Regions from separate parts of the Bacillus arachidis genome, predicted to be linked through region 2. Evidence: a T-box and tRNA genes for the amino acid it is inferred to sense, from the RefSeq annotation. Region 2 holds a T-box; the other holds one or more tRNA genes.

Region 1 (15,953 bases), 1.7 Mb from region 2:
GTGCAATAAAAGATAATTGTGTAATTTGCGTAATCGCCTCAGGATGTTCAGGGATAGAGGAAATAAATTCTCGAATCGCTCTCCCATATATTTCATCAACAGAATCGTCCAATTCCGCAATTTGTTTTGCAAAGGTTAAATTTTCTTCTTGATATGCTTCTAACGATAAATTTAACATATCCGTAGCAATCGTAAACATCTCTCCTAGATTGTGCAAACTGACAGATACATCTTTTTCTCCGAGCCGAATTGTTGATTTAGCAATATTTACGGCATGATCTGCAATACGCTCTAAATCAGTCGCTGTTTTAATCGAAACAAAAATTCTTCGCAAATCGCTTGCAACAGGTTGCTGCTTTGTAATTAACATAAGTGCTAGGTCATTAATTTCTTCTTCTAAATTATCCATGCGATAATCACCATCAATGACTTCCAACGCCGTTTCTACATCTCTCTTCTGAAGCCCTTCCATAGAACGAGAAAGAGCTTCTCCTGCCAATTCTCCAAGTTCAATTACCTTTTGCTGCAATGTTTGTAGATCATAATGAAATTGCTCCCTTACCATGTTTCTTCCCCCTTTATTTATTACATACATAAAAAATGATAAATGCCCCTTTTAAGAGGGACATTTACTCTTATATAAGCTGCTCTGATCATATTAACCAAATCGTCCTGTAATATAATCTTCTGTTCGTTTATCTGTAGGTGTCGTAAATAATTTGTTTGTATCTGTATATTCAACAACCTCACCACTTAAGAAGAAAGCTGTCTTATCAGAGATACGTGCTGCTTGTTGCATATTATGCGTTACAATGACAATACTAAAATCTTTCTTTAACTCTTGAATTAATTCTTCAACTTTTAGTGTAGAAATCGGATCCAATGCTGATGTCGGTTCATCCATTAAAATTACATCCGGTTCAATTGCTAAACAACGTGCGATACATAAACGCTGTTGTTGTCCACCAGATAAACCATATGCGTTATCATGTAATCGATCTTTTAATTCATCCCAAATCGCTGCACCACGTAAACTTTTTTCAACAATTTCATCAAGTGTTTTCTTATCACGAATACCATGAATCTTTGGACCATAAGCAATATTTTCATAGATAGATTTCGGAAATGGGTTCGGCTTTTGGAATACCATTCCAACATGCGTACGTAGTTCTTCAACGGGATATGACTTATCAAAAATATTTCGATCTCGATATTCAATGACTCCCGTCGTGCGAACGATAGGTACGAGTTCTACCATGCGATTTAATGTTTTTAAATATGTTGATTTTCCACAACCACTCGGCCCAATAATTGCCGTTACTTCATTCTCATGAATACTTAAATTAACATCTTTTAACGCATGATCTTCTCCATACCATAAGTTTAAGTTTTTTGTATCGAATACAATCTTCTTCGTCGCTGATTCAACTTTCGTTTCATTTTTCACCTGTACGTTTACTACTGTTGCTACCATTTTGAATTCCCCTTTCATCCACTACTTACGATTTCGTAACCATAAGACAACCGCATTCATAATAAGCAACAATCCTAATAAAACAATCATACCGGCTGCTGCTACATGCTGAAATTCCTCTTGCGGTCTACTCATCCAATTAAAAATTTGAATCGGTAAAACTGTAAATCTATCAAACATGTTAAGTGGGATATAATTAGCGAAAGCAAGCGCTCCAATGACTAATAGTGGTGCTGCTTCTCCAATTGCCCTCGATAAGGCCAAAACACATCCCGTTAAAATTCCTGGCAAGGCAGTTGGCAATACAATCTTATACATTGTTTGCCATTTTGTAGCACCAATGCCATACGAAGCTTCTAACAGAGAACGCGGCACCATACGAATCGCTTCTTGACTCGATACAACGACAGTTGGTAATACAAGAAGACTCATCGTAAACGCTGCGGTTATTATACTCTCTCCTAACTGAAGACCGTATACAAAAATTGTTAAACCAAGCAATCCAAACACAACCGATGGCACACCTGCTAATGTTTGAATATTTAATTCTACAATTCTTGTGAATACAGATTGCCTTGCATAATGTTCTAAATAAAGAGCTGTACCTACTCCAAATACAAAGGAAACCGGCACTACTATACTCATAAATAAAATTGTTCCTGACAATGCAGCGGCAATACCAGCTTGCTTTGGATTACGTGAAGCAAAGTTCATAAAAAAATCTACCGAAAGGTAACTTACACCTTTTTCAAAGATTTGATACAGTAATAAAATTAGTATGCAAATAGAGAATAGCATTGTCATATAAGAAATTGACTTATATATTTGATCCTTCCAAAAACGTATTACCATATTTTCTTTTATTTTCTCATGATTCAGCATTCGCATCTTATATCGCCTTTCTAAAACGGCGCATAATCTGCTGCGAAATTATATTCATCATGAATGTAAACATGAGTAACGTCGCTCCTACAGCGTACATGCTGTAGTACGTGGTCGTTCCATGGGGAGCATCACCTAAGCTTACTTGCACAATATAAGCCGTTAACGTTTGAATCGAATGCGTCGGATCTATCGATACATTTGGAGTTGAACCTCCAGCAATGACAACAATCATCGTTTCACCAATCGCACGTGAAGCCGCTAATAGGATTGCAGCCATAATACCGGTAAACGCCGCTGGAAACACAACCTTTCGCACAGTTTCAAAACGCGTTGCCCCTAGCCCAAGCGAAGCCTCTTTTATTCCTTTAGATACAGCCCTCATCGCATCTTCAGAAAGCGAAGCGATTGTCGGGACCATCATAATCCCTATAACTATGCCTGGACTAATTGCATTAAAGAACTGTAAATCTGGAATGACACGCTGTAAGGCCGGTGTGACGATTGTTAAAGCAAAAAATCCATATACTATTGTAGGAACACCTGCTAATAGCTCTAAAATAGGCTTTAGTATTTTTCTAACAAAGGGTGAAGCATATTCATTTAAAAATACGGCACATCCTAATCCAATTGGAATAGCTACTATCATCGCAATTGTTGTTACAAGTACGGTCCCACATATAAGAGGAAGTATCCCAAACTTAGGTTCTTCAAAAAATGGTAACCATTCTTTTTCAGTGAAAAAAGAATACATTGGTATTTCACGAAAAAACATAATCGTTTCATTCGCTAGCGTAACGATAATGCCGATCGTTGTTATAATAGATACACTAGCAATTGCCTTTAATAGTAATGGAACTATTTGATTGATTCGCTGCGTTTTCTTTCTTTTGATTGTATTTCTTTCAATCAAATGTTGCACAGAAAATGTAATTTGACTTTTGTCATTTCGAGCCAAAGATGAAAACCCCTTTCCACCCTGACATTATCTTTTTATTTCTGTTAACATTCGCAGCTGTTCACTATATTTCTTTTGCGGTAACTTAACATATCCGACTTCTTCAGCAAGACTACCCGCATGTTGCATCATAAATGTCATATACTCTGCCACACTACTTTTATTTCGAATCGAAGCATGATTTACATAAGCAAACAGTGACCTAGACAATGGTTTATAAACACCAGATTGAATGGTTTCTTTCGTTGGTAGTACACCGTTTACCTTTATAGCTTTTACCTTATCTCGATTTGCCATATAATACGCGTATCCCACAAATGCAATTGCATTTTTATCATTCATTACCCCTTGCATAATGACTTGATCGTCTTCAGATAAAGAAGTTGTTTTTGCAAGGCGGTTGTCTTGCAGGACAACACTTTGAAAATAATCATAAGTACCCGAATCAACACCTGGTGCATAAAATTGTACCTCTTCATGCGGCCATTTCGGATGAATATGTGACCATCGTTTCGTTTTCCCATTTTCACTCCATAATAGACGTAATTCTTCTATTGTCATATTATCTACCCATGTATTTTGACGATTCACAATGATTGTGAGGCCATCATAAGCAATTTCAAATGGTGTAAACTGGATGGAGTTTTTTCTCATAAAATCTTCTTCTACTTGTTTCATCTTACGTGAAGCATTATTTATATCCACTTCACCTTTTCCAAAACGATGGAATCCTCCTCCTGTCCCAGATATACTAATAGAAATTTTTACACGTGGTTCTTTTTTTGTGTATTCTTCCGCTATCGCTTCCATAATAGGAAAGACGGTTGAGGATCCATCAACTCTCACTTCCCTCACATCATTAGCAGCGGATGAAGTAGACACATTATAAAACATAAAACATGTCGATATTGATAAAATCTTGATACATTTTCTTGTCCACTTCACGTGTAGTCCTCCTAGAAGTATCCCGAAGTAACAGGATTACAGATATAAGAATACTGCCTAACTATTAATTCGGTTTTAATAATTTGTAAAAGTTTTGTAAAGTTCAACTTAATGTGAAGGATACGATGCTCCTTTCTCTTATTTACTTCTTTTCTCAAAAGTAAATATATGACCGGCCATACTATGAGAAAGTTCATTTTTCAGCACCGAATTTTGTATATATGATATGCTCGTCCACAATTACTAAACTCTATGCATAAAATACAAAAAAAAGCACACTATCTTTTGAGATAGTGTGCCAAATTCACATATTTTTATTCTTCTTCTTTACTCTTCGGTGCTTCCCCTGTAACTTCTTGTTTTTTCAATTCAAAGTAAGCATCCATAATTTCACGACCAATGTATCCATTAATACCAGTTTTATCATCATGTACCCATGGAACAACAACGGAGAACGCCACTTCTGGATTATCCAGCGGTGCATAACCTACTAACGTTAAGTTATAAATGATTTTGCGCTGACCATTTGCATCTCTTCCTATTGCTTTATCACCGCCGTAAGGTATCTGAGCTGTTCCAGTTTTTCCAGCAGCTTTATATGGTGCACCAGTAAAGTATTTTGTCCCAGTGCCCCCCTGGTCATTGAACACTTGTCTAAATCCTTCTTGCACACGCTTAATTTGTTCTTCAGGCATATCAACACGATTTAATACTTTCGGTTCCATCGATTCAATTACTTTTCCAACTTCATCTGGTTTCGAGGTTGGTTGACGGATTTCTTTTACAACTTGTGGTTGCATACGATAACCACCGTTTGCAATTGTAGATACATATTGTGCAAGCTGAAGTGGTGTATAGTTATCATACTGTCCAATTGCTAAGTCTAATAAGAAACCAGGCGTATATTCTGGACCTTTAAGTCCTGCTGTTTCATTCGGCAAGTCAATACCTGTTTTCACTCCAAGACCAAACTGACTGAAATAATAACGCATATCCTCAAATGCTTTTTTCTTAATATCTAATGTACCACCTCTAACATATGGTACTCCAGCAATATTCATGGCTGTTTTAAACATGTATACGTTAGATGACATTTTCAAAGCGGTAAGGTCATCAATATAGCCCATCGTTTTCCAAGAAGATTTTATTGGTGTACCTTTTAATTTAATTGGTTCATCTAGTAATACTGTTCCAGGTTGAATTGCTCCTGTTTGATATCCAGTAAGCACTGTTGCACCTTTTACAGTTGAACCCATCGGATAGGAACTTGTCATTGTTCCTAATGCATAGTCTTTCACTTCTTTTTTTCCATCTTCTTCTACGAGCTGTTTTCCAGCCATAGATAACACTTCGCCATTTTTCGGGTTCATCATCACAACAAATGCACGATCTAAGAGAGGTTCTGCACCTTGATATTTCATTAAGTTCTCTTCAAGAATTTCTTCTACACGTTTTTGCAATTCCATATCAATTGTTAAATTTAGGTCATTTCCTCGTTGCCCCTTAGATACATTTATCGTTTCTAAAATATTTCCGTCTTTATCTGTAATATTTCGCACTTCTGCTTTTGTACCGTGAAGCGTATCCTCATATTGCTGTTCAATATAACTTTTACCGACGCGGTCATTACGGTTATAGTCCCTAACAAGGAAATAATCTAGTCTTTCCCTTGGCAATCCTTCATCTGAGCTTGTTACACCACCAAGTACACTGCGGAACATGTCATCATAAGTGTATTTACGGTCCCAATCAACTGTCGTATCTATACCTGGTAACAACGCTAAATTTTCACTGATAATTGCATATTCTTGTGGTGTTACATCTTTTTTTATAATTTGCGGCGTCATTGCATATCCGCCGTCCATTTTACTCTTAATCGCAAGTATTTCTAAATCTTCCGCTGTTAATTGATTTATTTCTTCCTCTGTCACGCGATTACGCTGACGCTCTGCCATTTCTTTATCATCAATTTTCTTTGCTTTAAATTCTGCTTGGTCTTTCTTTGTAATCTTTTCTTTTGCTTCTTTTTCATGTAAAGAAAGCCAATAATCTTTTTTATCACGTTCTGTTAGTTTATCCGGCGATACTTCTATTAGCTTAGCAAGTTTTTTCGCTGTCTCTAAACGTTCTTCCGAAGTGGATCCTTTCATTCTTGTAAACGTAATTGTACGAACTGGATTATTGTCCACAACCGGTCGACCATATCTGTCAAAGATTTTCCCGCGTGGAACCGGATTACTTACTGTTGAGTTCTCTTTTTTTTCAACCTCATTTTTATAATCTTCACCATGTACAATTTGTACCATTCCAAGCTTTACAATAATCGCTGAAAACATTAAAAACACACAAAAAAACAACACGTTAAGCCGGAACGGAACGTGGGTCTTCTTTTTTTTCTTCTTTTTACTCATACGAACCCCCTCTACCAACAGCTATGTAATAGGAAAGGGACACCTTGTTACAGGTGTCCTCACTGCTGTTTTACATGTCTTTTTATTCTAGCATAAAACTCGGAAGAAGTTAACCTTCTCGTTCAGTATGATTTTGTGTTGTTTCAGGTGCTGGAACCCTTGTCTTATTTAGATTTCCTTCCCCATATTTGACATTTTTAACAGCAAAATAAATAAGTAAATGTCCAGCGCCGAGAATACATAATAAAACAGGTAAGCTTTTTTCTGGCGCAAAAAATGATACTGCACATAAGAAGCTTAAAATGGAACATATTCTCCCGCCGTTCAGCCATAGTTCTCGTACAACAATATACTCAACACGCCACTCTCTCGCCTGCTTTGCTCTTCCAATTACATCATATGTCATAGAACCGTATGGAACGAGCAAAATTGGATACGCAATAGCGATACATGCTGCATAAATGAGTAATTTTACATATGTAACATGAAAAATAACCAAAAATACAACGGCATACAAAATAATTCCACCAAGTAAAATCGATTTTTTTCTCCATTCCTTTTTTAGCATACGTGCAACTAAGTAATAACATACAAATGAAACAGCGGAATTGACTAAACTATACTTCCCTAATGCAAATTCACTTCCTGATGCTAAATAGACATATACAGAAATAACAAAAACAAACGTTCCTTCCCTTAATCCTTGAAAGAAATGTGCGCGTGTAATCCTTCCCCAGTTTTTATCAATCTTCCGCTCTTTCAAAACTTGAACAATTTCATAACGCCCTTCGCATTCTCTTTTCGATAAAAAGAAGCTTATAACAACAGCAATCGCAAATAAAGTTAATGAAAGAAAAAAGATGACTGTATAGCCGCTCCACTTTTCCATACGTGAAATTGTATATCCTGCTGTTATTGGTCCAATCATTCCTGCGAAAGATGTTAGAAGACCAAGAAAACCGTTAAAAAAATCACGCGTTTCCGGTTCCGTAATCTCAAACGTCAACAAATTAAATGCAAGCCAATAAAAACCATATCCAATTCCAAGAAGACCACCAAGTAATAAAATGTAATGTGAGGCATGCGTTCCTGCAAGCAAAACAACAATAAAAAAAGTCGCTAATGTTCCAACTCCTACTCGCAGTAAAATAGCACGATCTATCCGCTTTGCCAATTTCCCTGCAAAAAGGAATGTTAATGGCTGCAAAACAACGCTTGCTAAATTATACAAACCAAGGTTCACATAGTTTTGTGTCTGCTTCCATAAATAAATGTTAACAAACGTGTTGGATAAAGATATCGCGAGCGTGTATAATCCCCCCATAACAAGTAACAATATTAAATCACGGTTCACCTCGACATCGCCAATTACATGTTTCCACTTCATATATAACTCTCCTTTACTTCATGTTCTAGTCTTCCAAAGACCGACGCAATTATGTAAAAGAAAGCATACAAAAAAGCTAGGAGAATATTCCCCTAGCTTCTTCAATATCGACTTATATGAAACGGAATACGCGATATTATTTAGCTTCTTGGTAACGTTTTTCAGCTGCGTTCCAGTCTACAACGTTCCAGAATGCACCGATGTAGTCAGGACGACGGTTTTGGTAATGTAAGTAATAAGCATGTTCCCAAACGTCTAAACCAATAACTGGAGTTTTACCTTCTGTTAAAGGAGAATCTTGGTTTGGAGTGCTTGTTACTTCTAGCTCACCATTATTTACTACTAACCAAGCCCAACCAGAACCAAAGCGAGTTGCACCAGCTTTTGCGAATTCTTCTTTGAATGCATCGAAGCTACCGAATTTCGCTTCAATTGCTGCTGCAAGTTCACCTACAGGCTGTCCACCACCGTTTGGAGATAGAATTGTCCAGAAGAAAGTGTGGTTCGCATGTCCGCCACCATTGTTACGTACTGCAGTACGAATTGCTTCTGGTACTTCGTTTAAGTTTGCAACTAATTCTTCAACACTTTTGTCAGCTAGTTCTGCATGACCCTCTAATGCAGCGTTTAAGTTTGTTACGTAAGTATTGTGATGTTTTGTATGATGGATGTTCATTGTTTCTTTATCAAAGTGAGGTTCTAAAGCATCATACGCATAAGGTAAATTTGGTAATTCATGTTTCGCCATTGTTACATTCCTCCCATTTTATGTATTGCCTAAAATCACTTGGCATACAACTTCATTTTACCCTATTTACAATAGGGTGAAAACAAATTAAATCACATTGTCTTGCTATCAATAACGTAGCAAAATTCCCATTTCTTTTCAAACAAAATGCTCATATATTTCGTCAAAAAAGCTTCCTTCTATTAAGGAAGCTTCTTGTCTACATGATAAACATATGAAATGGATATGGACCCTGTAGGACTCGAACCTACGACCGGACGGTTATGAGCCGTCTGCTCTAACCAGCTGAGCTAAGGGTCCAGAATTATGTATACAGCGGTGGCTAAATTTGAGATTGTACCACCAAATCTCCACTGAACATTCATAAAAGCTAAAAATCGTAAGATATATCGATTAAGAAATGTAAGATAAATTTACCATATAAAAAAGAAAAGTGTCAATTGTATTTTTACCTTTTCGAATCTTAAAGAGCTATCTTACTGCAAGCGAATAATTATATGAATCCATTTTGATTTTTCGACATCCCCCCTGCTACGAGAGACAAAAAGTAACCTACACTCGTTTTCTCCCTTCGTACAAGGCAAGAAAAGAATGTGATCGCCTCTATGCATAGCCGGATGATCTCTCCCATATAAAGAAAAATTTTATTAGTAGCAATTCCTCTCTATATAGCCAAATTACTGAAGTATTAACCTTATTTCGTGTGATATAGCTTGTGATTCTCCAGATTCGTACGTTACAATGATTTTATGCATCAATCTTTCATACATATAGCAAAGGAAGTGGATACATGTCCATATTTACGCAGCTAGTAAAAAGTTTATATTCGCCAAAAGACATGGCACTTTTTCGTTTTCAAAAAATCGGGAAAACAATTCTGTTTATCATGTTATTATGTTTAATTGCAACGATTCCAAAAACTTTTACATTTGGAAATTTCGTACAAGATGTCGTTTCTACTGTACACCAATCAATTGAAAAGGACCTTCCGAATTTTAAAATTGAAAACGGTGAACTTCATGCCGACATCAAAGAACCCATTATAAAAGAAGATGGGAATTTTGTTTTCGTATTTGACCCTAATGCGACAGATACAAATGCATATGCAAATAAACAAGGTGTATTCGTTTTAAAAGATAAAGTTGTATCTACTAATAACAACCAAACACAAATTCAGTCTTATAGCGATTTCGGTAATGGTACATTTGAGAAAAAAGATATACAGAATATTGTATCAGCCATTGATAATATTTATCCGTTTCTCATGTTCGGCGTTGGAATAGCCATTTACTTGATCCAATTATTTATTTCGTTCCTAGGCACAACAATTTTAGCCTTCATTGGTTCAGCCATGGTTGGTCAACGAAAATTATCTTACAAACAAGTTTGGACATTAACAGCTTACAGCTATACAATCCCGACAATTTTCTTTATGATTATGGATTTACTAAAGGTAAATGTACCATGGTCATTCCTTCTATACACTGCTATCATTTTAATTGTTCTGTACTTAACAATTAAAGAAATACCACAACCTAAAGAAAAACACGAACTATAAAAAAATGCCATTTTGGCATTTTTTTTTTGGACAAGCATATATTTCCTAACAAAGGAGTGAGGAATATGAAGAGACTTAGCGCACTCTTACTTGTGCTTGTTCTCGGTTACGTGTTTTATTATGATATAAAAATTGGTACTTTACCAATGTTAAGTTCATACAAAAAAACAACAGCTACTCAAACTGTAAAAAAAGAAAACGTAGATACAAAATCCAAAAAAGAAACAAATATACAATATAAAGCAATTGAAGTAAAAACAGGAGATACTGTTTTATCCATTACAGAAGCAATTAACAAGAAAAAGATTCCTTCTATTGAAAATGTAATCGATGATTTTAAACAATTAAATACAAATACATCTTCTACAAAAATTCAAATCGGGAAATCTTACAAATTCCCGTTATATCAGTGAATCATCACTTAATCCTTGTCAATTACATAAAGGCGCTGATACAATAGTAAAAGTGAAACCGAGCATATAGGTTTCTATCGTTCCATATCACATATACTATTTTTGATATGGAAGGAAAAATAAGAAACTTCTTTTATAAGGAGAGCGATCTATTCGTGAATGAAATGACTCATCGTACAAAAACACGTCCTGTTAAAGTCGGTAATTTAACAATTGGCGGTAATAATGAATTAATTATACAAAGTATGACAACAACGAAAACGCATGATGTAGAAGCAACCGTTGCTGAAATCAAACGGTTAGAAGAAGCGGGTTGTCAAATTGTCCGCGTTGCTGTCCCAGACGAACGCGCAGCAAATGCGATTGCTGATATTAAAAAACAAATTAACATCCCACTTGTTGCTGATATTCATTTTGATTATCGTCTTGCTTTAAAAGCAATTGAAGGTGGCATTGATAAGGTACGTATCAATCCAGGAAACATCGGCCGTCGCCATAAAGTAGAAGCTGTTGTAAATGCAGCGAAAGAACGCGGTATTCCAATTCGTATTGGTGTAAATGCTGGCTCATTAGAACGCCACATTTTAGAAAAATATGGCTATCCTACTGCTGATGGTATGGTTGAAAGTGCCTTGCATCACATTAAAATTTTAGAGGACTTAGATTTCCACGATATTATCGTATCGATGAAAGCCTCTGATGTTAACTTAGCTATTGAAGCATACGAAAAAGCAGCTCGTGCTTTTGATTATCCATTACATCTAGGCATTACAGAATCTGGAACACTATTTGCTGGGACAGTAAAAAGCGCCGCTGGTCTGGGTGCGATCTTAAGTAAGGGTATCGGAAATACACTTCGTATTTCATTAAGTGCTGATCCTGTTGAAGAAGTTAAAGTTGCTCGTGAATTGTTAAAATCATTCGGTCTTGCATCGAACGCTGCAACACTTATTTCTTGCCCAACATGCGGTCGCATTGAGATTGACCTTATCAGCATCGCAAATGAAGTAGAAGAATATATCTCTACACTGAAAGTACCGATTAAAGTCGCTGTACTTGGATGCGCAGTAAACGGACCTGGTGAAGCTCGTGAAGCTGATATCGGTATCGCTGGCGCACGTGGAGAAGGTTTATTATTCCGTAAAGGAAAAGTCGTACGTAAAGTACCAGAAGAAACAATGGTAGAAGAACTCAAAAAAGAAATTGATGTAATTGCTGCTGAAATGGCTGCGAATCAAGAAAAAGAAAAACAAGAGCAATAATAAAAAAGGCTGTCTGGATATTACCAGCAGCCTTTTTATTATACCTTAGTAGTGAAACTAAAAATAAAAGCTCGTCAGTTTCAAAACTGACGAGCCTTTATTTTGTACACTTCGGGCAACGACCATATATTTCAAACTTATGCCCCGTTACCTCATACCCTTTAAAATCTTTATTCATAAAATCCATTGGACAAGAAGTAATTTCTTTTGTCCCACCACAATCTAAACAAATAAAATGATGATGGTGTTCCATAATTGAACATGTAAATCGGAAATGTTTCTCCCCATTTAGTTCTGTTTGTTCTAAAACACCAATTTCAGCAAATACCGTTAAATTACGATAGATTGTATCAAAACTTAGTCCTGGATAATCATCCTTCATATGCTCTAAAACGTCCTTTGCGGTTAAATAACGATTATGAGCCGCAAATAACCGCAACATTTCTTCCCTTTTTCCAGTATGTTTATAGCCTTTTTCTTTCATAAGGCGTAAAGCTTCTGTCAGATTCATAACTATCCCTACTTTATGCAGTTTTTTTCTTCTTCCATAAGATTGCACCGATTAAAATAAGAACTGCTAGCATAACAATTGTACCACCTGGAGCTAAATCAAGCTGATAAGAAGTAAACAGTCCACCGATCACAGAAATTTCACCAAATAAAATGGAAAAGAAAATCGCTTGTTTAAATCCTTTTGCGATGCGGATACTTGCGGCAACTGGTAACGTCATTAAAGATGATACAAGAAGAACCCCAACAACTCGCATCGATATCGCTATAACAAGCGCAACTAAAATAATAAAAACAAAGTGGATCCACTTTGCACCAAGCCCTGTTGATACGGCATATTCCTCATCAAATGATAATAAAAATAACTCTTTATATAGTAGAATAATCGTTGTAATAACTACGATTGCTACAATACCAATAAGAATTAAATCTGTGCTTGTTACAGCGCTAACGCTACCAAATAAGTAACTAAATAAATCCGTATTAAATCCATTAGCAAGCGAAATGAAAATAACTCCAATTCCCATCCCAGCTGAAAGAATAATCGGAATCGCTAATTCTTGGTAATGTTTATATACAGTACGTAACTTTTCGATTAATAGCGCTCCACCTATCGAAAAAATCATCCCCATATATAACGGATTTAAAAATCCACCTGTAAAAATGGTTTTTTCAAGCAATAAACTTGCAGCAATTCCCGATAATGTCACATGGCTTAACGCATCTGCAATCAGTGACATACGGCGAATTACAACAAATACACCGATTAATGGAGCAACCAACCCTATTAAAATACCAGCGTATAAAGAATTACGTAAAAAATCATATTGTAAAAAATCCTGTATCATTATATCCTCCCGTGATGCTCATGATCATGCTCTAAACGATGAACATGATGTCCATATAAAATCGACATTTCTGCATCTTCTAACTCTCGGAATTTCTCAACGTTGCCATGGAAATGTAAATGTTGATTTAAACATGCAACATGGGTCACTTTCTCTGTTACAGCCCCCATATCATGTGTAACGAGTATCAGTGTGATCCCTAGTTTTTTATTTAAATCTTCTAGTATCTCATAAAAGCTCTCCACACTCTTTACATCAATACCCACTGTAGGCTCGTCCAAAATCAGTAATTCTGGGTTACTTACAAGCGCACGCGCAATAAATACACGTTGCTGTTGTCCACCGGAAAGCTCTCCGATGTTACGATTTTGAAATTCACGCATCCCTACGTCTGCGATTGCCTTAGCTACTTTCGCTTTATCGTCTTTTGTTAAGAAGCGAAACAATCCTCTTTTAGAAACCAGTCCCATTGAAACAACTTCAAATACAGTCGCTGGAAAACCAGAATTAAAGCTGTTTGCCTTTTGAGATACATAGCCAACCTTGTTCCAATCTTTAAATTTTTTGCTATCAACATCGAATAACCGAACACTTCCCTTTTTCGGTTTCAAAACACCTAATATACATTTTAACAAGGTCGATTTACCAGATCCATTCGGCCCAACCAAACCTAAAAAAGCTCCCTGCGGAACTTGCAAATTAATATCTTCTAGTACATTTCGCTCTTCATATCGAAATGTCAATCCTTCGATTTCCAATATATTATTCATAGCATCTCACCTATTTTAATTCAGAATGATTCCGATTTATTCCTACTTAAATTATAGTATAGCTTATTATAGTTGTAAACCAATCTGCCCTAAAATAAAGAATATGTTTTAGGGCGACCTTATTATTATAACAAAAAGCAGAGAAAATCTCTCTGCTTTTTAAGACTATTTAAAAACCAAAACAAAGATAGCTATCACATTTTTTCATATTTCAAAACCGATTAGCTCTCTTTTCTTTTCGTTTTTGAACATCCGCTTTTAATGAATAGCAGATTTAAATTTACCACCATTCGTCTCTTGCGTACTCATAATTGTAATAAAGGCATTTTCATCAATTTCATGAACAATTGATTTTAATTTCGTTACCTCAAGACGTGTAACAACAGCATAAATTACTTCTTTTTCTTTATCCGTATAACCACCCTTAGCAACAAGTTTAGTTGTCCCACGACCAAGGCGGTGTAAAATGGCATTTGATACTTCTTCATACTGATCTGATACAATCAGTACTGCTTTCGTCTCATCCAACCCTTGAATAACCGTATCAATTGTTTTAAATGCAATATAGTATGTCATAACGGAATACATCGCCTGTTCAACACCAAATACAAATGCCGCCCAAGCAAAAACAAATAAATTCACAAACATAACAAATTCACCGACAGAAAACGGTAATTTTTTCGTTAATAAAATCCCCATAATTTCTGTTCCATCTAATGAGCCACCATGCCTAATAACAAGCCCTACACCAAGCCCTAAAATAAGCCCTCCAAAAACAGTCGCTAAAATGGGTTCAGTCGTAAATGGTTTAATAGAATGTAATGTTGACTCTATAAAAGCTAAAGCCACAATCGCAAAAGCAGAAGATAACATGAAGGTTTTCCCAATTTGTTTATATCCGGAATACATGAATGGTAAATTGAGGATGACAACTAAAGTAGAGAAACTTAACCACCAAATGTTTGGTGTAAGGTAATCTAGTATGAGGGAAATACCGATAATACCGCCATCAATAATTTTATTCGGTATTAAAAATAATTCAATGGCTACCGCAGCACATGCCGCTCCAAAAACAATCATAACTAAACGATACAATAAATGAATAACACTTTCTTTTCGATGTTGTTTTTTCTCCATACGCCCTCCTTATACATTCTATATGCAGTTTCATTCTTCTATTATAACACACTCCCCTTTTTCTTTTTAAAAAGCAATTAGAGTGTGAATATACACAAGCATCCTACACATATATTTCGGTATAAGAACCACTGAAGGAGGACGACATCATGAACCTTATCAAGCACATTGTAAACAAAAAATTAAATCACATGACCACAAAAGAATTATTAAAATATAGTACAGAATATGGAGTTTCCATTACAACTGAACAAGCTGAACAAATTGTCCCTTTAATAAAAGGAAAAAACATCAATATTTATGATACGGGAGAAAGACTAGAACTTTTGAAAAAGATTGCTAAAGTAACTTCTCCATCTACTGCTCAACAAATCAATACGTTATTCCAGCAACTATTAAAATAAGGAGGGAAAATTCCCCTCCTTACTGTTCTTTAACCTTCTCTAGAAGATTTTCATCAAATGAACCATTCTTTAACATTTCAATCTCAAACTTATATGGTGGTTTTTTATCTTTCTTATCTTCACCTACATACGGCGTTTCAAGAATTTTCGGTACATGCTTTAATTGCGGGTGGTGCACAATGTAGTGCAACGCTTTATATCCAATATGACCGAAACCAATATTTTCATGACGGTCTTTTCCAGCTC
Region 2 (15,953 bases):
GATAAGACTCCATTTAAAGGAATCATAATGGCGATGAAAGCACCTATAATAATTGAGAGTAAATTGTACAATGATGTTCCCCCTTTATAAATTTACATGTAATGTATCACGATTAAATCGTGAGCTACTATGACATATGTCATAGTGAAAGAAAGAAATTTTCTTTATAATGATAATGAGTTACAAAGGTGGGGGATGTATGAAGAAAATATGTAATTCTCATAAGTTAGACGATTATGTGAAAAAGAATAAAATTGCATCATTTTTCAGCAATGACATGAAATCATATATGGAACTATTACTCTTTAAAAAGAATGAGTATATTTGTAAGGAGAATGAAGATATTCACTATCTGTATTTCTTTGTTGAAGGAAAAGCAAAGGCCTATAACACATTAAGTAATGGGAAATCTGTATTATTATGTTTTTATGATACCTTACAAATGTTAGGGGATATTGAATTAATCCACTCTCAAAAAATTACTTCTAATGTACAAGTGATAGCGGATTCATATTGTATTGGTCTACCTTTAGAAAAAGTTAGAGAACAATTGCTGAGTGATGCAACTTTTTTAAGGTGTATCTGCGGTTCTTTAGCTCATAAGTTAAATAGACTTTCAAAAAATAGCACAATTAATTTACTGTATCCTCTTGAAAATAGATTAGCGAGTTACATTCTTGCGACAGGAGAATGTACTACACATACTAAACAAAGAATTATATTTAATGGAAATTTAACGGAAACATCGGAATTATTAGGAACAAGCTATAGGCACTTACTACGAACATTGAATACTCTCTGCGATAAAAGTGTAATAAGAAAGAATAATGGATACTTTGAAGTGATAAACATAGGTCTTTTAAAACAGCTCGCGGCAGATGTTTATAAATAAACAGAGTCTAAGTGTAGACATTTATAGAGTTTCGAAAGATTAGAATTTTGGAATGGCAGGTGCCCTTATGAAACAAAAAATAGCTATTATTTCAGATATTCATGGAAATAGTTTTGCGCTAGAAGCGGTGTTAAAAGATATCTCACATCGTAATGTGGATTTGATTTTTAATTTAGGAGATAGTATATATGGTCCTTTAGATCCTGTAGGAACAATCAAGATTTTAAAGGAGCATAAGATGAATCACGTTAGAGGTAACTGTGATCGAATGTTGTGGGAGCCTGTGCAAGATTCATCATCCACTCTATATGAAGTGAAAAGGTTATTAACAAATGAGCATTTAAATTGGCTAAAGGAGCATCCTTCTCAATATATTATGGAAGATATCTTTTTCTGTCATGGAACACCAGATTCGGATGAAATATATTTACTAGAAAAAATGACAGAAGATGGAGGGGTATTGAAGACTACAGATGAAATTATGAAACACCTTCAAAACATAGAGCAACAAATAATTGTATGTGGACATACTCATATTCCTAGAGTTGTATATTTACCAGATGGGAAAATCGTTGTAAATCCAGGGAGTATAGGTCTTCCAGCGTACAAAGATGACTTGCCGATTTCTCATAAAATGGAATCAGGATCACCGCTCGCTAATTATGCAGTACTGGAAAAGGAATCAACACGGTGGATTATCGAACAAATTTCAGTACCGTATGATTGGGAGAAAGCTGCAGAGAGTGCAGAGAAGAACGGACGAGAGGATTGGGCGGTGGCATTACGAACTGGTCGCGTGGAAATATAGTGCTGGAAATCTTTATAGTCCATAGGTTCAGAAAGTAAAGTGAGTTTATAAGTATGAAAGGAATTTGGGCGGCATGGTTGAAAAGAAATGGATAACAATCATAAGATTAAAACAAACCGAAGATCAGAAGTAGTGTCAGTGTTTTCTAACATAAAGTTTGTGGATGTTGTAGCATAGACTGCTTATCTTTTAAATTTCAAAAGCGCCAACTTAGTGATAAGAAACTTTCCCTTATCACTAAGTTAGTGCTTTTTTATGTTTACTTTAAAACTCCATCTACTAAAAAGAATAGGATTGAAAAAAGTGTGATTACGACTGTGAAAATAAAAATTCTGGAAATTCATCTGAATTTCTAGCATGTTTTTGTATAGAACCAACTGCTTTAAGAAAATAGTAATCTGCGCTTTCAACTTTAGCTGGTTCTAGCTCCACAGATCTTTTTTCTAGTTTATTAAATTGAATTTTTCCTGATTTTTCTTCCTCTTCACAAGGAAAAAAACGATAAACAACTTCCTCTTCATTTTCATATTCTTTAAACAAATCTACACATAATCCCATATTTATTACTTCCTTTCTAAATAAGGAATGTTACCTTGATTTTACATGTATATCAACTTGAAAGTCTTCAAAATGCAAAAAAGAAAGATGTGTTATTAGACAAAGAAGCGCTGAAAAATATGAATGCTGTAATTACATTAAAATATAAAAATGGAGATAAACAAGATTTCTTTGTACAGTTAGAAGGAAACCTTGTAGAGAGTACCAGTGAACAGCACGGAGTGGGTTATGAAGTAAACGGTACATACGCCAAAAATATCATTAAGTTGTTTAAATAAAGGCCGAATTTTGATATCGGAGGAATCAAGAAAGTGGCACAAATATTTAGTAATCCGATGCTCTTAGTTTTGATTCTTTTTTCAGTTCTTACGATTATGTTAGGTGCAATTGTTTATTTGAAACTCAAAAAATTATGAGTTATACCAATAATCGTTTGCATACTCTTCTTATTACTTGTGTTGAAATATGCAAATGAGACTTTTCTTTCTTGGGTCTTATCATTTCCCGACAGAAAACTCCACCTCAAGGAATGGGTAGGACATGGTCCAATGAGTAGGTGGGAGATGAATGGCGGTTAGGTAAAATCCTAACATTTCTCCTTGTGGAAGAGTTAGGATGAGGTATCGGGATTCGTTCGTTCCTATAGAAGGGAATTGATGCAGGAAGAAGTATTCTTACATAGAAGGAATTGTTCCATTATAAAAGTCTTCCATATGTATACATTTTTGAAGGGTGGCAGAGGATTTTCGACAAAAAAGAAGAAATGATACGAGAGAAGTATTTTTGAGTATATTCCGATATCGTTCTCATACATATGGTGAAAAAAGCATGTAGAAAAACTAAAATAGAAAGTGAGGTGGAAAGTGGTGCTCGTCCATAAAGCGTATAAGTTCCGGATCTACCCTAATGCAGAACAAAAAATAAGTATCGCGAAAACAATGGGTTGTTCTCGTTTTGTATTCAATTATTTTTTAGCAAAATGGAATGATAGATATAAAGAAACAGGGAAAGGATTCACCTATGGAACTTGTTCTTCGCAACTACCTGCCCTCAAAAAAAGAATTTGTATGGCTCAAAGAAGTGGACAGCATGGCTCTTCAATCTTCTCTTCACAACTTCGCTGACTCGTATTCACGATTCTTCAACAAACAAAACAAAGCACCTCGGTTTAAGTCAAAAAACAATAAAGTCCAATCCTATACAACGAAGCACACAAATGGGAACATCGCGATTGTAGGGAATAAAATAAAGTTACCGAAACTGGGCCTTGTCACGTTTACCAAAAGTCGTGAGGTAGAAGGACGTATTTTGAGCGCTACTGTCAGAAGGAATCCAAGTGGAACATATTTTGTCTCGATTCTTGCTGAAGTAGAAGTGCAAGAATTGCCAAAGACAGGTTCCGCTGTTGGTGTGGATGTTGGCGTGAAAAACGTTGCGATTCTTTCAACGGGAGAAGTATTTGGCAATCCGAAATGGTTTCGGATATTAGAGAAAAAGCTCGCTCATGCTCAGCGCATTTTGTCTCGTCGTACAAAAGGTGGAGCGAACTGGCATAAACAGCGAATCAAAGTGGCTTGTATATATGAACGAATCACAAATGCAAGAACTGATTACTTACAAAAACTATCTACGATGATCATCAAAAACCACGATGTGATTGGGATAGAAGATTTGCAAGTATCCAATATGTTACAGAATCACAAGCTCGCGAAAGCGATTCAAGAAGTATCTTGGTCACAATTCAGAGCGATGCTTGTGTATAAAGCAGAGTGGTATGGAAAACAAGTTATCGTGGTATCCAAAACATTCGCCAGCTCTCAACTTTGTTCGCATTGTGGCAACAAAAACAAAGACGTGAAAGATCTAGAGTTGCGTGAATGGAAGTGTCGTTCTTGTGGTATGCATCATGATAGAGATGTCAACGCAGGACAAAATTTGAGAAAAGAGGCCTTAAGGCTTCTAACCGTAGGGACTACGGGGATTGCCTACTAATAAAGCCGAGGGATACTTTGGTGTTCGTAGGAATCCCCCACTTCAAATAGTTTGTTAGACTGTTAAGTGGGGGTAGTTCAAATATACACTGGTATCTCTATTAGTTGGACTTTTCATTAAATCCATTTTGTCTAAATGAGGTTACCAGATTTCTAGATACATTAAATACTTATGGATATGCAAAAATGTTTATATATCTATAAAATATTTTATCATCTGCTCAAAGAAGCAAATGGAATCAATGCTTTCAATATAAATAAAAGGGGATGATTGAATTGAAAGAGTATGAATGGGATAATCAGTTAGAATATTTGAGAAATACAAGAGATCTATATTACAACGATGATTATATAAGTTTTTTGGTAAATGCAGTTTGGAAAATTTCTAAACCAGTTCATATAGTTGACTACGGTTGTGGATATGGATATTTAGGGCTGACCCTATTGCCTCTGTTACCAATAGGGTCTAGATATACAGGAGTTGATAAGGGTAAGAAACTAATTAATGAAGCAAGAGAGTTATTCCGAAGTCTTCCATATGAAGTAGAGTTTATTGAAGCAGATGCTACTGAAATTGAATTAGAAAGAAATTATGATATAGCAGTTTGTCATGCTTTTTTACTACATATGAACGATTCGAAGACAATGTTACAAAAAATGATAGATTCAGTTGTTAATGGAGGCAGTATCATATGTTTTGAACCACACTGGATTTCTAATATGTCTTCGTATTACCTGAATAATCTGGAGCAAGCTGAAATGATTCAGCTTGGTGTTCTGCAAAAATTGTTTGAAAAAGATGCAAAGCGAAATGGCGCGGATGGTAACATTGGAATGAAATTACCGATATATTTAAGTGAACTAGGTGTAGAAAAGATTGAGTGCAGGGTTAGCGATAAGGTGAATTTTCTTAATACGAATGAGATGCAAAGAGAGAAACAACAATTGTATCACGCACTTAAGGAAGAGGGAATCGGTAATACACCTGCTGAAAAGGATGGTTTTATTGAACGTTTAATAAGCCGAGGACTGACGTATAATGAAGCGATAGCACAGTACCAGGCAGAATTAAACTTCTCTAAAGAATTTACTTTAGAATCTTCTTTCGTCTATGCCCCAAGTATGAAAATCACTTTTGGAATCGTGAAGAATAAGTAAATATGTCGAAATAGTGTACGAATTTGGATAGAATCGATATTAATTTTGAAAACTTTGCTCAAATCATCCATATCCTATAGAAAAACAGAGATAGTCTTGTTATGATAACAAACATAGTCCTTTTCATAACTCAAATAGATAGAATAGTGAGGTAATTTTTAGGGAAGGATGTATACAAGGGAGGAACAGCATGAAGCGAGTTGCTTGGTTTACTGATAGTACAACTGCAAGCTGTACAACAAGTGAAGATAATTTTGTTATACCAATTGAAATTGTTATTAATGGAACTGCCTATAAAGACTGTGAAGAAGGTGTTCGTGAACGTGTCTACGATGCGTTAAAAGAAGGTGTAACCGTAACTACATCACAACCGAATTTAGGCGAGATGGTTGCTCTTTTCTCGAAGTGTAAAGAGGAATATGAAGAAGGATTTGCTTTCACAATTAGCGGGAAGGTAAGTGGTACCTATCAAAATATGATACTCGCAGCAGAAATGGCAGGATTTCCTCTAATCGTAATAGATAGTGAAACAGCAAGTTATCCAATGGATGAACTTTTAACAAAAGCACAAACGTTATACCGTGAAGGTATGACTTTACAAGATATACAAAAAACAATACAACACATTGAACGTAGTCCTTATTATGTATTTCCGAAAGATCTAAAAGGTTTATATGCAAGTGGACGTGTGAAGGGAGTGCAGTTTATACTAGGTAGCCTACTAAGCGTGAATCCAATTTTAGAAGTACAAAACGGAGAAGTTGTGATGACAAAAAAAGTTCGTAAAATACAAAAGTGTAAAGAGTATATGCGAACTGAACTTGAAAAAGACACTCCGAAAGTGGTACATGTTTTCCACGCTAATGATGAAGCAGGGGCGAAAGAATGGATTGCCGATTTTAGAGAAGTATTTCCTGAAATGAAGTTTCAAATTTACCCACTTCCTATATCTTTTGCTGTTCATGCTGGCGCTGGAACAATTGCGATTAGCTTTTCGAAAGGGGAAAACCGTGAATAATTCACGGTTTTTTTATGTTTTTGTTCTCAGTTTTATGTAAATGGAAATAATTCAGAAATTTAGTAATAAGTATAGGACAAATTTGTATTCATATAACGAAAAAATACGCTATTCTTTTTATGGAAGTATACAGAAAAAATGATGTTTTATGAATCTATCAAATTTTGATAAGCTACAATTATTTTCTAAAGAATTATAGCAACATATGTCACCATCTAAAGGAGAATAGGAACTTGCAAAAAATCGAAAGAATATCAAATCGAATTTTATACTTACCACCGTATCAAGAAACGGATCGACCAATTTTAGCAGCAGTTACAGGAGAAAAAAAGACATTATTAATTGATGCTGGAAATTCACCTAAACATGCTAATTTATTTCTTAAACAATTAGAAGAAGTACATATTAAAGGCGACTTTCTTGTTCTCACTCACTCAGATTGGGATCATGTTTTCGGGATGAGCGCAATAGATATACCAGTAATTGCTCATTATAAAACTCACGAAAAAATTAAAAGGCTTCAGAATTTATCATGGGAAGATAAATACTTAGATCAGCGCGTTAAAGAAGGAATAGAAATTCCATTTTGTGCGGAAGCAATAAAGAAAGAGTTGGGTCATCAGAGAGAAGTGTTTCTTCCAATACCTGATATTACATTTGATAAGCAAATGTCTATTAATTTAGGGGAAGTAACGGTTGTAATTGAACATGTGGGTGGCGATCACGCTGATGATTGTACGGTTATTTATATTCCGGAAGAAAAAATTCTTTTTCTGGGGGATTGTATGTACGCAAATCTCTACTCAAAAAAATGGAGTTATACCATTAAAAATACTTTGCAACTAGTTAAACAGCTTGAAAAATATGACGCAGACATTTTTTTCTTATCTCATCACGATAAGCCCGTTTATAAAGAGGAATTTCAATTGAAAATTAATTTTTTAAAAGAAACAGCATTTTTGACGGGAAAATATAAGGGGAATGAAAAAGCCATTATTAAAGAGCTTGAAAAGGGACTGCAAAGAAAATTAAATGCTGAAGAAATTGAAACTATCAATTTTTTCGTCAATGGATACTGTCTAGAAAGAGTTTAATATTAAACTCAGAGAAAAGTATACGATTTCTTTTACTAGAAAGCATGTTAAAAAGCCTAGGAATTTTGTTTCTGGGTCTTTTAACATGTTTGTTTATTAAAGCGTTGTACCTTTTCATGGCTATAATCTAATTTTGTGTTTTCCACAAAAACAAGAAAAGATAACATAAAAGAAGAACACTAAATATGTAGAGAAAGCATTTGTTAATCTGAATTTTATTTCGATTCTTCAGATTTGTTAGTTCGATACAACAGAACATGCTATTTAGCTGTTTTAAATCGAAACGAAGAGGCAAAGGCAGAACTTGAAACAGTTCTTCATGAAGATAAAACTGGATTTTTTGCAGAACTTGGAGAAGAAGATGAAGGTTTAGAGGAAGTATGGGGCACGATAAAGTAATAGAAACTTTTCACGATGTATAAAATACGAAAATTAGGATGAAAATGAAAATATATTTTTGAATTGATTGACAATTATCTGTTTCATGGAATAAAATAACTTTTAATAAAAGTATACAAATCTGAAGACGAGAAAGAGTAAAATATCGTACTGTTCCCCAGAGAGCCGGTGTCTTGCTGAAAGCCGGTGTACAGACTTTATTTGAAAATCATCTCCGAGGAGCCGTGGCTGAATAGAGTAAGCTCGGACGGATGTCTACCGTTACAAAGAACGCGTATGCTAGTACGTTGCTAAGTGCTATTGGTTAAATACTAATAGAATTAGGGTGGTAACGCGGGTAAACCCGTCCCTACTTATAGGGACGGTTTTTTTGTGTGCTTTTACAAAATTTCAAAGGAGTGATTGTAAATGGAGAAGGTAGATGTAAAAGAATTAGCTGTAGGAAGAGAAACACGAATTCGTAAGCAGTGGAACAAGCAGAATATCTTTGAGCAATCCATTCGGAATCGTGAAGGCGCACAATCTTTCGTTTTTTATGAAGGACCACCAACTGCAAATGGATTACCGCACGTTGGGCATGCGCTTGGGCGGACGATTAAAGATGTAGTAGCAAGATATAAAACAATGACTGGATACAAAGTACTGCGAAAAGCTGGCTGGGATACACATGGATTACCGGTAGAACTAGGAGTGGAAAAGCAGCTTGGTATTTCTGGTAAACATGAAATTGAAGAATACGGAATTGAACCATTTATCCAAAAGTGTAAAGAAAGTGTATTTACGTATGAAAAGCAGTGGCGTGAATTTACTGAGAGCATTGGATATTGGGTTGATATGGATGATCCGTACGTAACTTTGCAGAACCCTTATATTGAGAGTGTATGGCATATTCTTGGAACAATTCATGAAAAAGGGCTGCTATATAAAGGGCATCGAGTTTCACCGTACTGTCCAAGTTGTCAAATATCACTTAGTTCGCATGAAGTAGCGCAAGGTTATAAAACAGTAAAAGATTTAAGTGCGACTGTGAAATTTAAAGTATTGAATAGTGAAAATGAATATTTTCTTGGGTGGACAACAACCCCGTGGACATTGCCTGCCAATGTAGCTCTTGCTGTACATCTGGATATGGAATATGTGAAAGCAGAGAAAGATGGAACCGTTTATATTGTTGCAAAAGAGCGTGCAAATGATGTGTTAAAAGAAGGCTATCAAGTATTATCTACTCATAAAGGAGCAGAATTAGTAGGTATTTCATATACAGCGCCATTTCCTATGGACGAAGTTACGAATGGATACCGTGTTATTTCAGCAGACTTTGTTACGGGAGATAGCGGGACGGGACTTGTTCATATCGCACCAGCTTATGGAGAAGATGATTATAAAGTGGTGCAACATGAAGGATTATCGTTCCTTCATGTTGTGGATGAGCAAGGTAAATATACAGAAGTTGTTCCGTTTTTAAAAGGGAAGTTTGTGAAAGAGTGTGATGTGGATATTGTTCGTTATTTAGCTGGGGAAGGATTGCTCTATCATAAAGAGAAATATGAACATAGTTATCCGCATTGCTGGCGCTGTGATTCACCACTTCTCTATTATGCTGGAGAGAGCTGGTTTATTCGGACAACTGAAATTAAAGAGACGTTCTTACAGAATAATGATGCAGTTACATGGTATCCAGACCATATGAAGCATGGGCGATTTGGAAAGTTTTTAGAGAATATGGTGGACTGGAATATTAGCCGGAAACGCTACTGGGGAACACCGTTAAATGTATGGGAATGTGAAAACTGTGATCATCAATTTGCGCCGAAGAGCATCGAGGGATTAAGAAAGCATAGCAGAGGGCAGGTAGAAGAAAATTTAGAACTGCATAAACCGTATGTAGATGAAGTGAAGGTATGCTGTGAAAAATGCGGTGGCTTAATGACTCGTACGCCAGAAGTAATTGATGTTTGGTTTGATAGTGGTTCGATGCCATTTGCACAGTATCATTATCCATTTGAAAATAAAGAGCTTTTTGAGGAACAATTCCCAGCGGATGTAATCGCTGAAGGTGTCGATCAAACGCGCGGTTGGTTTTATAGTTTATTAGCAGTAGCGGCTTTATACACTGGAAAAGTACCATACAAACGTGTATTATCTCTTGGGCATGTGCTAGATGAACAAGGACAGAAAATGTCTAAAAGTAAAGGAAATGCATTAGATCCAGTAGACTTAATTGAAAAATTTGGTGCAGACGCATTAAGATGGGCTCTTCTTGTTGATAGTGCACCTTGGAATGCAAAACGATTTTCTGAAAGAACTGTCCAAGAGGCGAAGTCGAAACTTGTAGATACACTTGTAAATGTATATAGTTTTTATGTTTTATATGCAAACTTAGATGAATATGATCCAAAAGAGAAGTATGAGGTAAAGCGAACGAAATTAGATGAGTGGGTATTATCACGTCTTCATAGTACAACGAAAAAAGTAAGAAGTGCATTAGATGAGTATCAATTTACAAATGTAGCTCGTGAAATTGCGACTCTTGTAGATGAGGTAAGTAACTGGTATGTAAGACGTTCACGCAGTCGTTTTTGGGAGTCTGGCATGAATCCTGAAAAGACCGCGGCGTATGAAACACTTCATGAGGTACTTGTTACACTTAGCAAGTTACTTGCTCCATTTACTCCTTTTGTAGCAGAAGATATTCATCTTAACTTGGAAGGAAGAAGTGTTCATTTGACGGATTATCCAGTAGCAGATGAAACACTTATTCAATCAAAGCTAGAACAAGAAATGGATGCTGTTTTACAAGTTGTAGAACTCGGACGTAGCAATCGAAATCAATATGCATTAAAAGTGAAACAGCCATTAGCAGAGCTTGTATTACTAGAGCATCATGAGCAGAAAGTAGACTGGAAATCCTACCGTGATATTGTTATGGAGGAATTGAACGTAAAAGCATTTCATGTAGAATTAGATGAAACAAAGTATACATCGTATCAATTAAAGCTGAATTTTAAGACGGCAGGACCGAAATTCGGGAAGAACGTCAATGTTGTAAATCAATGGTTAAAACAATTACCGCAAGAAGAAGTACAAAAATTTGTTGTAGAGGAAAAGGCAATGTTTAAGCTTATCTCAGGAGAAGAAATTACAGTATCAGTTGAAGATGTATTGGTAGAACAAGTGCCAAAAGCAGGATTTTCTAATACGACAAACGGACAATATACGGTAATGTTAGATACAAATGTTACAGAGGAATTGTTACAAGAAGGAGTGGCACGTGAATTTATTCGCGCTGTTCAAGAGTATCGAAAACAGTTAAATTTACCCGTTAACTTGCGAGTAGATGTAATCCTTGATACAGAAGATGAATTACAGAGAACATTAATGAAACATCAAGGTTTATTAGAAGAAAACTTGCTAGTAAAGCAATTTACATTCCAAACGTTAACACAAGAGGAAGATGAAATTTCTTTAGGTGAGAAAACGGTTCGAATCAAGTTGAGTCCAGCTAGCTAAATCACAAAAAGTAGTATGTAATTGAAGGCACAGTTACAAAATCCTGTATGAATCATGCAGGATTTTGTTTTTATTCTGCGAAACAGACAGGGATTATTACCTGTTTGTAGTTGGAAATGCTAGAGAAACATAATTTATCTCGCATTAACGGGCAGTAAGACCCCCACCTCAAGATTCAGAGAGAAACAAGAAAGGGAGGTGGGGGGGATCACCTGCCCGTAAAAGTTCGATTGGTGAGGGCTGATTAAAGTTTCACTTTATATCAAAACATCAGTATTCTTTTTGTTTAGCATACATGCAGGAGAGATAATTATGATAGATATTTCACAAAAATTAAAGATTGAAACTTTACAGAACAAAATTTATGATCAGTTTGATCGAGATATATTGAATATTTTAAATGGACAGGTAATGTATGAGCAATTTCAAACACATCAATTAATGGGGAAAAGTGATTATGTTCCTTTTAATGAAGCTATGTGTTCACATGAGACAAGTGAGACAATATTTAGTGATGAATTTAAAAAACTAAGAGCTTTAGGACATCAGGTATCTTTGCAAGAATATGAGAGTATTACCATTTCTCCTTTGAAACCAATGTTTGAAAAACGATACAGATGCATTGTTTTATGGTTTGGTGATGACATGTTCTGTCAGATGAACTTGCTGACGGTGCTGGCATATTTAGAGCAAGTGGGATATAAAGGGGTAGTATTCCTCCATATGGTGAATGAAATGACTTACGAGGTGGAAGAAATTAAGATATCTCTAAAAGGTTATAAAGAAATTTATCAACAAGTACTAATCCGGCAGCGTCTTCCTAAGGTGCAGTTAATGTCAGTCATGTCTCAGGGAATCAGACTATACTTGGAATGCTTAAAGAAAGATAATGAAATCACAGCTTATATTAAAAAACATCTAGATAAACCCCAGGATGAATTACTGAAAGATTTATTTCAGTTGTTTCCTGAGTATGGTTTAGGGGATGTGCAATATTTCAAAATTATTGAAACCATAGCTAAATCCTAGTGTCGTTAGCTATGGTTTTTTTAAACAAAAAATAGATTGATAAATTAATAACTCACCCAGTAATCTTTCTCATAATCCACTCTATAGGTCCTTTAGGAAATTTATTTCTCCATAAAACACTAAATACTATACTAAAAATGAAGAAGCAAATAGCGAATATTAACACAAAAGATAAAGATTGATGTTCAAGTCTGTTTAAAAGAATCAATGTTCCAATTCCTAAAATGACGTGACCTACATAATGAGTTAAAGTTAATTGTCCGGTGTTAACGATGATTCCAATAAACCAATTTTTTTCATACCTTTCAGTAATATATAAGCAAAGAATTAAGATTATTAAAGCAGATCCTGTGGCTGATACGATGTATAAAACGTTGGGTAATATAGGTCCTGTATTAAATAAAAAAGTAGAAGATTCTTCTCCGATATAGGGGATAAAAAAATGAGTTAATGCTTCTGATGACAGTTCAGCAACTGTTGTAATGATTAGGCTAATTATGAATAGTTTTTTTCTAATTTTATTATTAAGAAGATCCATTCGTCCAATCAACATACCAATTAAGAAGAACGAGAACCATGGAAAGATAGGATGGTAGCCATTAAAGAATAAATTACGGAGGAAACCTGTTACTGACCAAAAATCTATATAGTTTATAAAAGGAATAGGGCCTGCCCAGCCTTCAAAGGCATTAAAGGTTAATTGAAGGGATTGTGCAACGAGTAAAATGAGTATTGATAACCAAAGTAATATTTTTTTATTTATTGTAATGAAGAAGGCTGCAATAAAGAGATACACGCCGTAGTAGTGTAATATATCACCTGTCCAGTCGATTGTGTATAACAATAAGCCTAATACGAATAAGAACAAAGATCGCTTCCATATCATTGTTCGACTGGCCATAATCTTGATTTGATTACCACTAGTAACAGAGGATTGTGCCATAAGGGAAATACCGATACCTGCAAGGATGACAAATAAAGCAGAAGCGCGGCCTTCAAAGAGGGACATAAAAGTGATTAACCACGGGGGACCGTTACCTTCAGCCCTTGTTATCACCATAAAATTAACAATGAGCATTCCAAACATAGCCCATGCTCTGGCAAAATCTAATCCAATAATTCTTCTTTTAATTTCCATGGGGAACACGTCCTTTAAATATGCTATGCACAGCTTCGACCCATATTTGCTTATAGTCCATATTTGTATCAAACATCATGAAATTCCCTATATTATCAAGTACCAATGCAAGCATATGAGCTTTGGCTGTCAAGTTATCATCTTCAATAAGTTCTAATGAGCTAGCTTTAGCAAGAAGTACTTCAAATCCCTTTAAATATTCTCTTTGTATGGAGAGTAGTCGTTCGTTGTAAGTGTTATTTCTAGATGCTAGTAACATGTATTCTTGTAGAACACGGTTAAAATAAGGGTCCTTATCTTGTTCATCGATTATATTTACTCCAATTTCAATACATTTTTCAATGAAATTATTCTTTGTAAATTCATCCGTCTTAAAAAAGGTTGAAAATTGAATTGCTTGACATAGCTCATTAAATAAACCTTCAATTAAGGCATCTTTAGATTTGAAGTAATAATAAATAGAGGGTTTTGCGATCCCGACTTCCTCGGCAATCATTGTATATGATGTCTTATTGATCCCGTACTCTGCGAATAAACGATAACTTGCCTCGATTATTGCAGCAAGAGTCTCCTCACTTTTACTCATCTTTGAGCCTCCTAACATGTAAGATTATAGTTAGAATAGCATTGATTAGAATTTCTTTTCAACCTATCGTTAGGTAAAAAACAACCTATTTTTTATTTCACCTTATGTATTACGATTGGTTATGGTCAATAACTAACTATCATAAATCCCTACTTAATAATCCTAGTGAATTATATCTTTCGAAAGTATTTATTACTTTGATACACAAATATTGAGAAAATATTACTTTATATTTAATGAGAAAAAGAGAAAGGTAATATAATTGTTTTTATAGAATTACTCGTACATTCAAAATTTATGAAGAGAGTGGAGAGTGGTTCTAATGTTCAAAAAAAGAGTAGTGGCAATTGCTACAGCAATACCGTTAGTACTAGGTACAGTATCTACTGCTTCAGCGGTAGAAGAGAAACAAGTAAAGATAGACAGATATTCTCCTCAGGAAAAAGCAGCCGAATATTTAAAAGCGAATGCTTCGCAATATGCATTAAAGTCAGATTTATCAGACTTACAGTATATTTCAACAACGGATACACAGGTAGCTTCGTATGTTAGATTTCAACAAGTAGTAAATGGTGCACCTGTATTTTCAAGACAAATAACGGTGACTCTTAATGGAAAAGGTCAAGGATTACTTGCAGTTTCCGATTATCAGCCTGTTCAGAGTGTGAAAGAAATTAAGCAAAAAATCAGTCAAAAAGATGCGGAGCAAAAATCAAAGGCATATGTTGGGGGAGAAAGTGAACAAAATTTGTGGGCGCCAACAATGAATGAATTTGGCTATGTCATTGAAGAAGGTGTTGCTATTCCGGTATACCGAGTTGTAGTCCACTCCAATCAACCATTTGGTGCGTGGGAAACACTCATTGATGCTGAGAGTGGAAAGTTAATTAAAAAGGTTGATATAAACCGGAAAGCGGAAGGGACAGGGAAAGTGTTTATGCCTAATCCCGTCGTATCAAGTGGCAGTTTAACGGGATTAAAGGATAATAATGATGCAGATTCCACAGCATTAAATAATCAATTAAAAACAGTTGCTTTAAAAGGTTTAAATGGGACGGGATTTTTAGTTGGAGATTACGTCACTATTTCTTCAAAGGCAAAAACAAAATCTTCAACCCTTCAATTTAATTACACACGTTCAAATGATAGTTTTGAAGATGTAATGGCGTATTATCATATCGATACTTTACAACGTTACATCCAACAAATAGGTTTTAATAATATTAATAATCGTTCAATTAAAGTAAATGTGAACGGAACGAGAGATGATAATTCTTTCTACTCTCCGTCAACAAAAGCTTTAACATTCGGAACTGGTGGGGTAGATGATGCAGAGGATGCAGGAATTATTGCACATGAGTATGGGCATTCGATTCAAGATAATCAAGTTCCAGGATTCGGAAGTTCTGCAGAAGGCGGGGCAATGGGAGAAGGATTTGGAGATTTCTTAGGTGCAACTTATGAGGATGCCACATCAACTACAGGATATGGAAAAGCATGTGTAGGAGAATGGGATGGGACTTCTTATTCCAGCTCTAATCCAACATGTTTACGACGGTTAGACAATAATAAAGTGTATCCAAGGGATATTGAGAACGAAGTACATGCGGATGGAGAAATTTGGGCACAAGGTGAATATGAAATGGCGCAAGCTTTTGGTCGTGATGTAACAACAAAAATCATTTTGCAGTCCCATTGGTCACTTACTCCAAATGCGACATTCCGTGATGGTGCCAAAGCAATAAAGCAAGCAGATGCACTACTTTACGGAG

The links. A T-box is a leader RNA that pairs with one kind of tRNA and senses whether it is charged. The one in region 2 lies ahead of ileS (isoleucine--tRNA ligase), so its partner is inferred to be a tRNA-Ile.
Region 1: it encodes a tRNA-Ile, which carries the amino acid that the T-box ahead of ileS (isoleucine--tRNA ligase) is inferred to sense. The anticodon was not compared.

Annotation. Positions count from the first base shown of each region.
Region 1 is NZ_CP127376.1:3,770,002-3,785,954, forward strand. It holds gene phoU (phosphate signaling complex protein PhoU) at 1-565, opposite strand, end outside; gene pstB (phosphate ABC transporter ATP-binding protein) at 659-1,474, opposite strand; gene pstA (phosphate ABC transporter permease PstA) at 1,496-2,362, opposite strand; gene pstC (phosphate ABC transporter permease subunit PstC) at 2,364-3,314, opposite strand; gene QRY57_RS21100 (PstS family phosphate ABC transporter substrate-binding protein) at 3,342-4,259, opposite strand; gene QRY57_RS21105 (peptidoglycan D,D-transpeptidase FtsI family protein) at 4,574-6,670, opposite strand; gene QRY57_RS21110 (MFS transporter) at 6,780-8,057, opposite strand; gene sodA (superoxide dismutase [Mn]) at 8,194-8,805, opposite strand; tRNA gene QRY57_RS21120 (tRNA-Ile) at 9,032-9,105, opposite strand; gene QRY57_RS21125 (DUF1189 domain-containing protein) at 9,596-10,363, shown strand; gene QRY57_RS21130 (hypothetical protein) at 10,429-10,776, shown strand; gene ispG (flavodoxin-dependent (E)-4-hydroxy-3-methylbut-2-enyl-diphosphate synthase) at 10,941-12,038, shown strand; gene QRY57_RS21140 (Fur family transcriptional regulator) at 12,136-12,549, opposite strand; gene QRY57_RS21145 (metal ABC transporter permease) at 12,563-13,396, opposite strand; gene QRY57_RS21150 (metal ABC transporter ATP-binding protein) at 13,396-14,166, opposite strand; gene QRY57_RS21155 (YitT family protein) at 14,425-15,303, opposite strand; gene QRY57_RS21160 (DUF2624 domain-containing protein) at 15,453-15,707, shown strand; gene QRY57_RS21165 (deoxyribonuclease IV) at 15,727-15,953, opposite strand, start outside.
Region 2 is NZ_CP127376.1:2,053,468-2,069,420, forward strand. It holds gene QRY57_RS12005 (DMT family transporter) at 1-71, opposite strand, end outside; gene yeiL (transcriptional regulator YeiL) at 200-892, shown strand; gene QRY57_RS12015 (metallophosphoesterase family protein) at 960-1,700, shown strand; gene QRY57_RS12020 (hypothetical protein) at 2,010-2,258, opposite strand; gene QRY57_RS12025 (hypothetical protein) at 2,294-2,536, shown strand; partial or broken gene tnpB (IS200/IS605 family element RNA-guided endonuclease TnpB) at 3,125-4,250, shown strand; gene QRY57_RS12035 (class I SAM-dependent methyltransferase) at 4,526-5,407, shown strand; gene QRY57_RS12040 (DegV family protein) at 5,598-6,425, shown strand; gene QRY57_RS12045 (MBL fold metallo-hydrolase) at 6,659-7,519, shown strand; gene QRY57_RS12050 (hypothetical protein) at 7,754-7,918, shown strand; T-box leader at 8,034-8,272, shown strand; gene ileS (isoleucine--tRNA ligase) at 8,327-11,428, shown strand; gene QRY57_RS12060 (AraC family transcriptional regulator) at 11,741-12,457, shown strand; gene QRY57_RS12065 (DUF418 domain-containing protein) at 12,510-13,595, opposite strand; gene QRY57_RS12070 (TetR/AcrR family transcriptional regulator) at 13,585-14,181, opposite strand; gene QRY57_RS12075 (M36 family metallopeptidase) at 14,504-15,953, shown strand, end outside.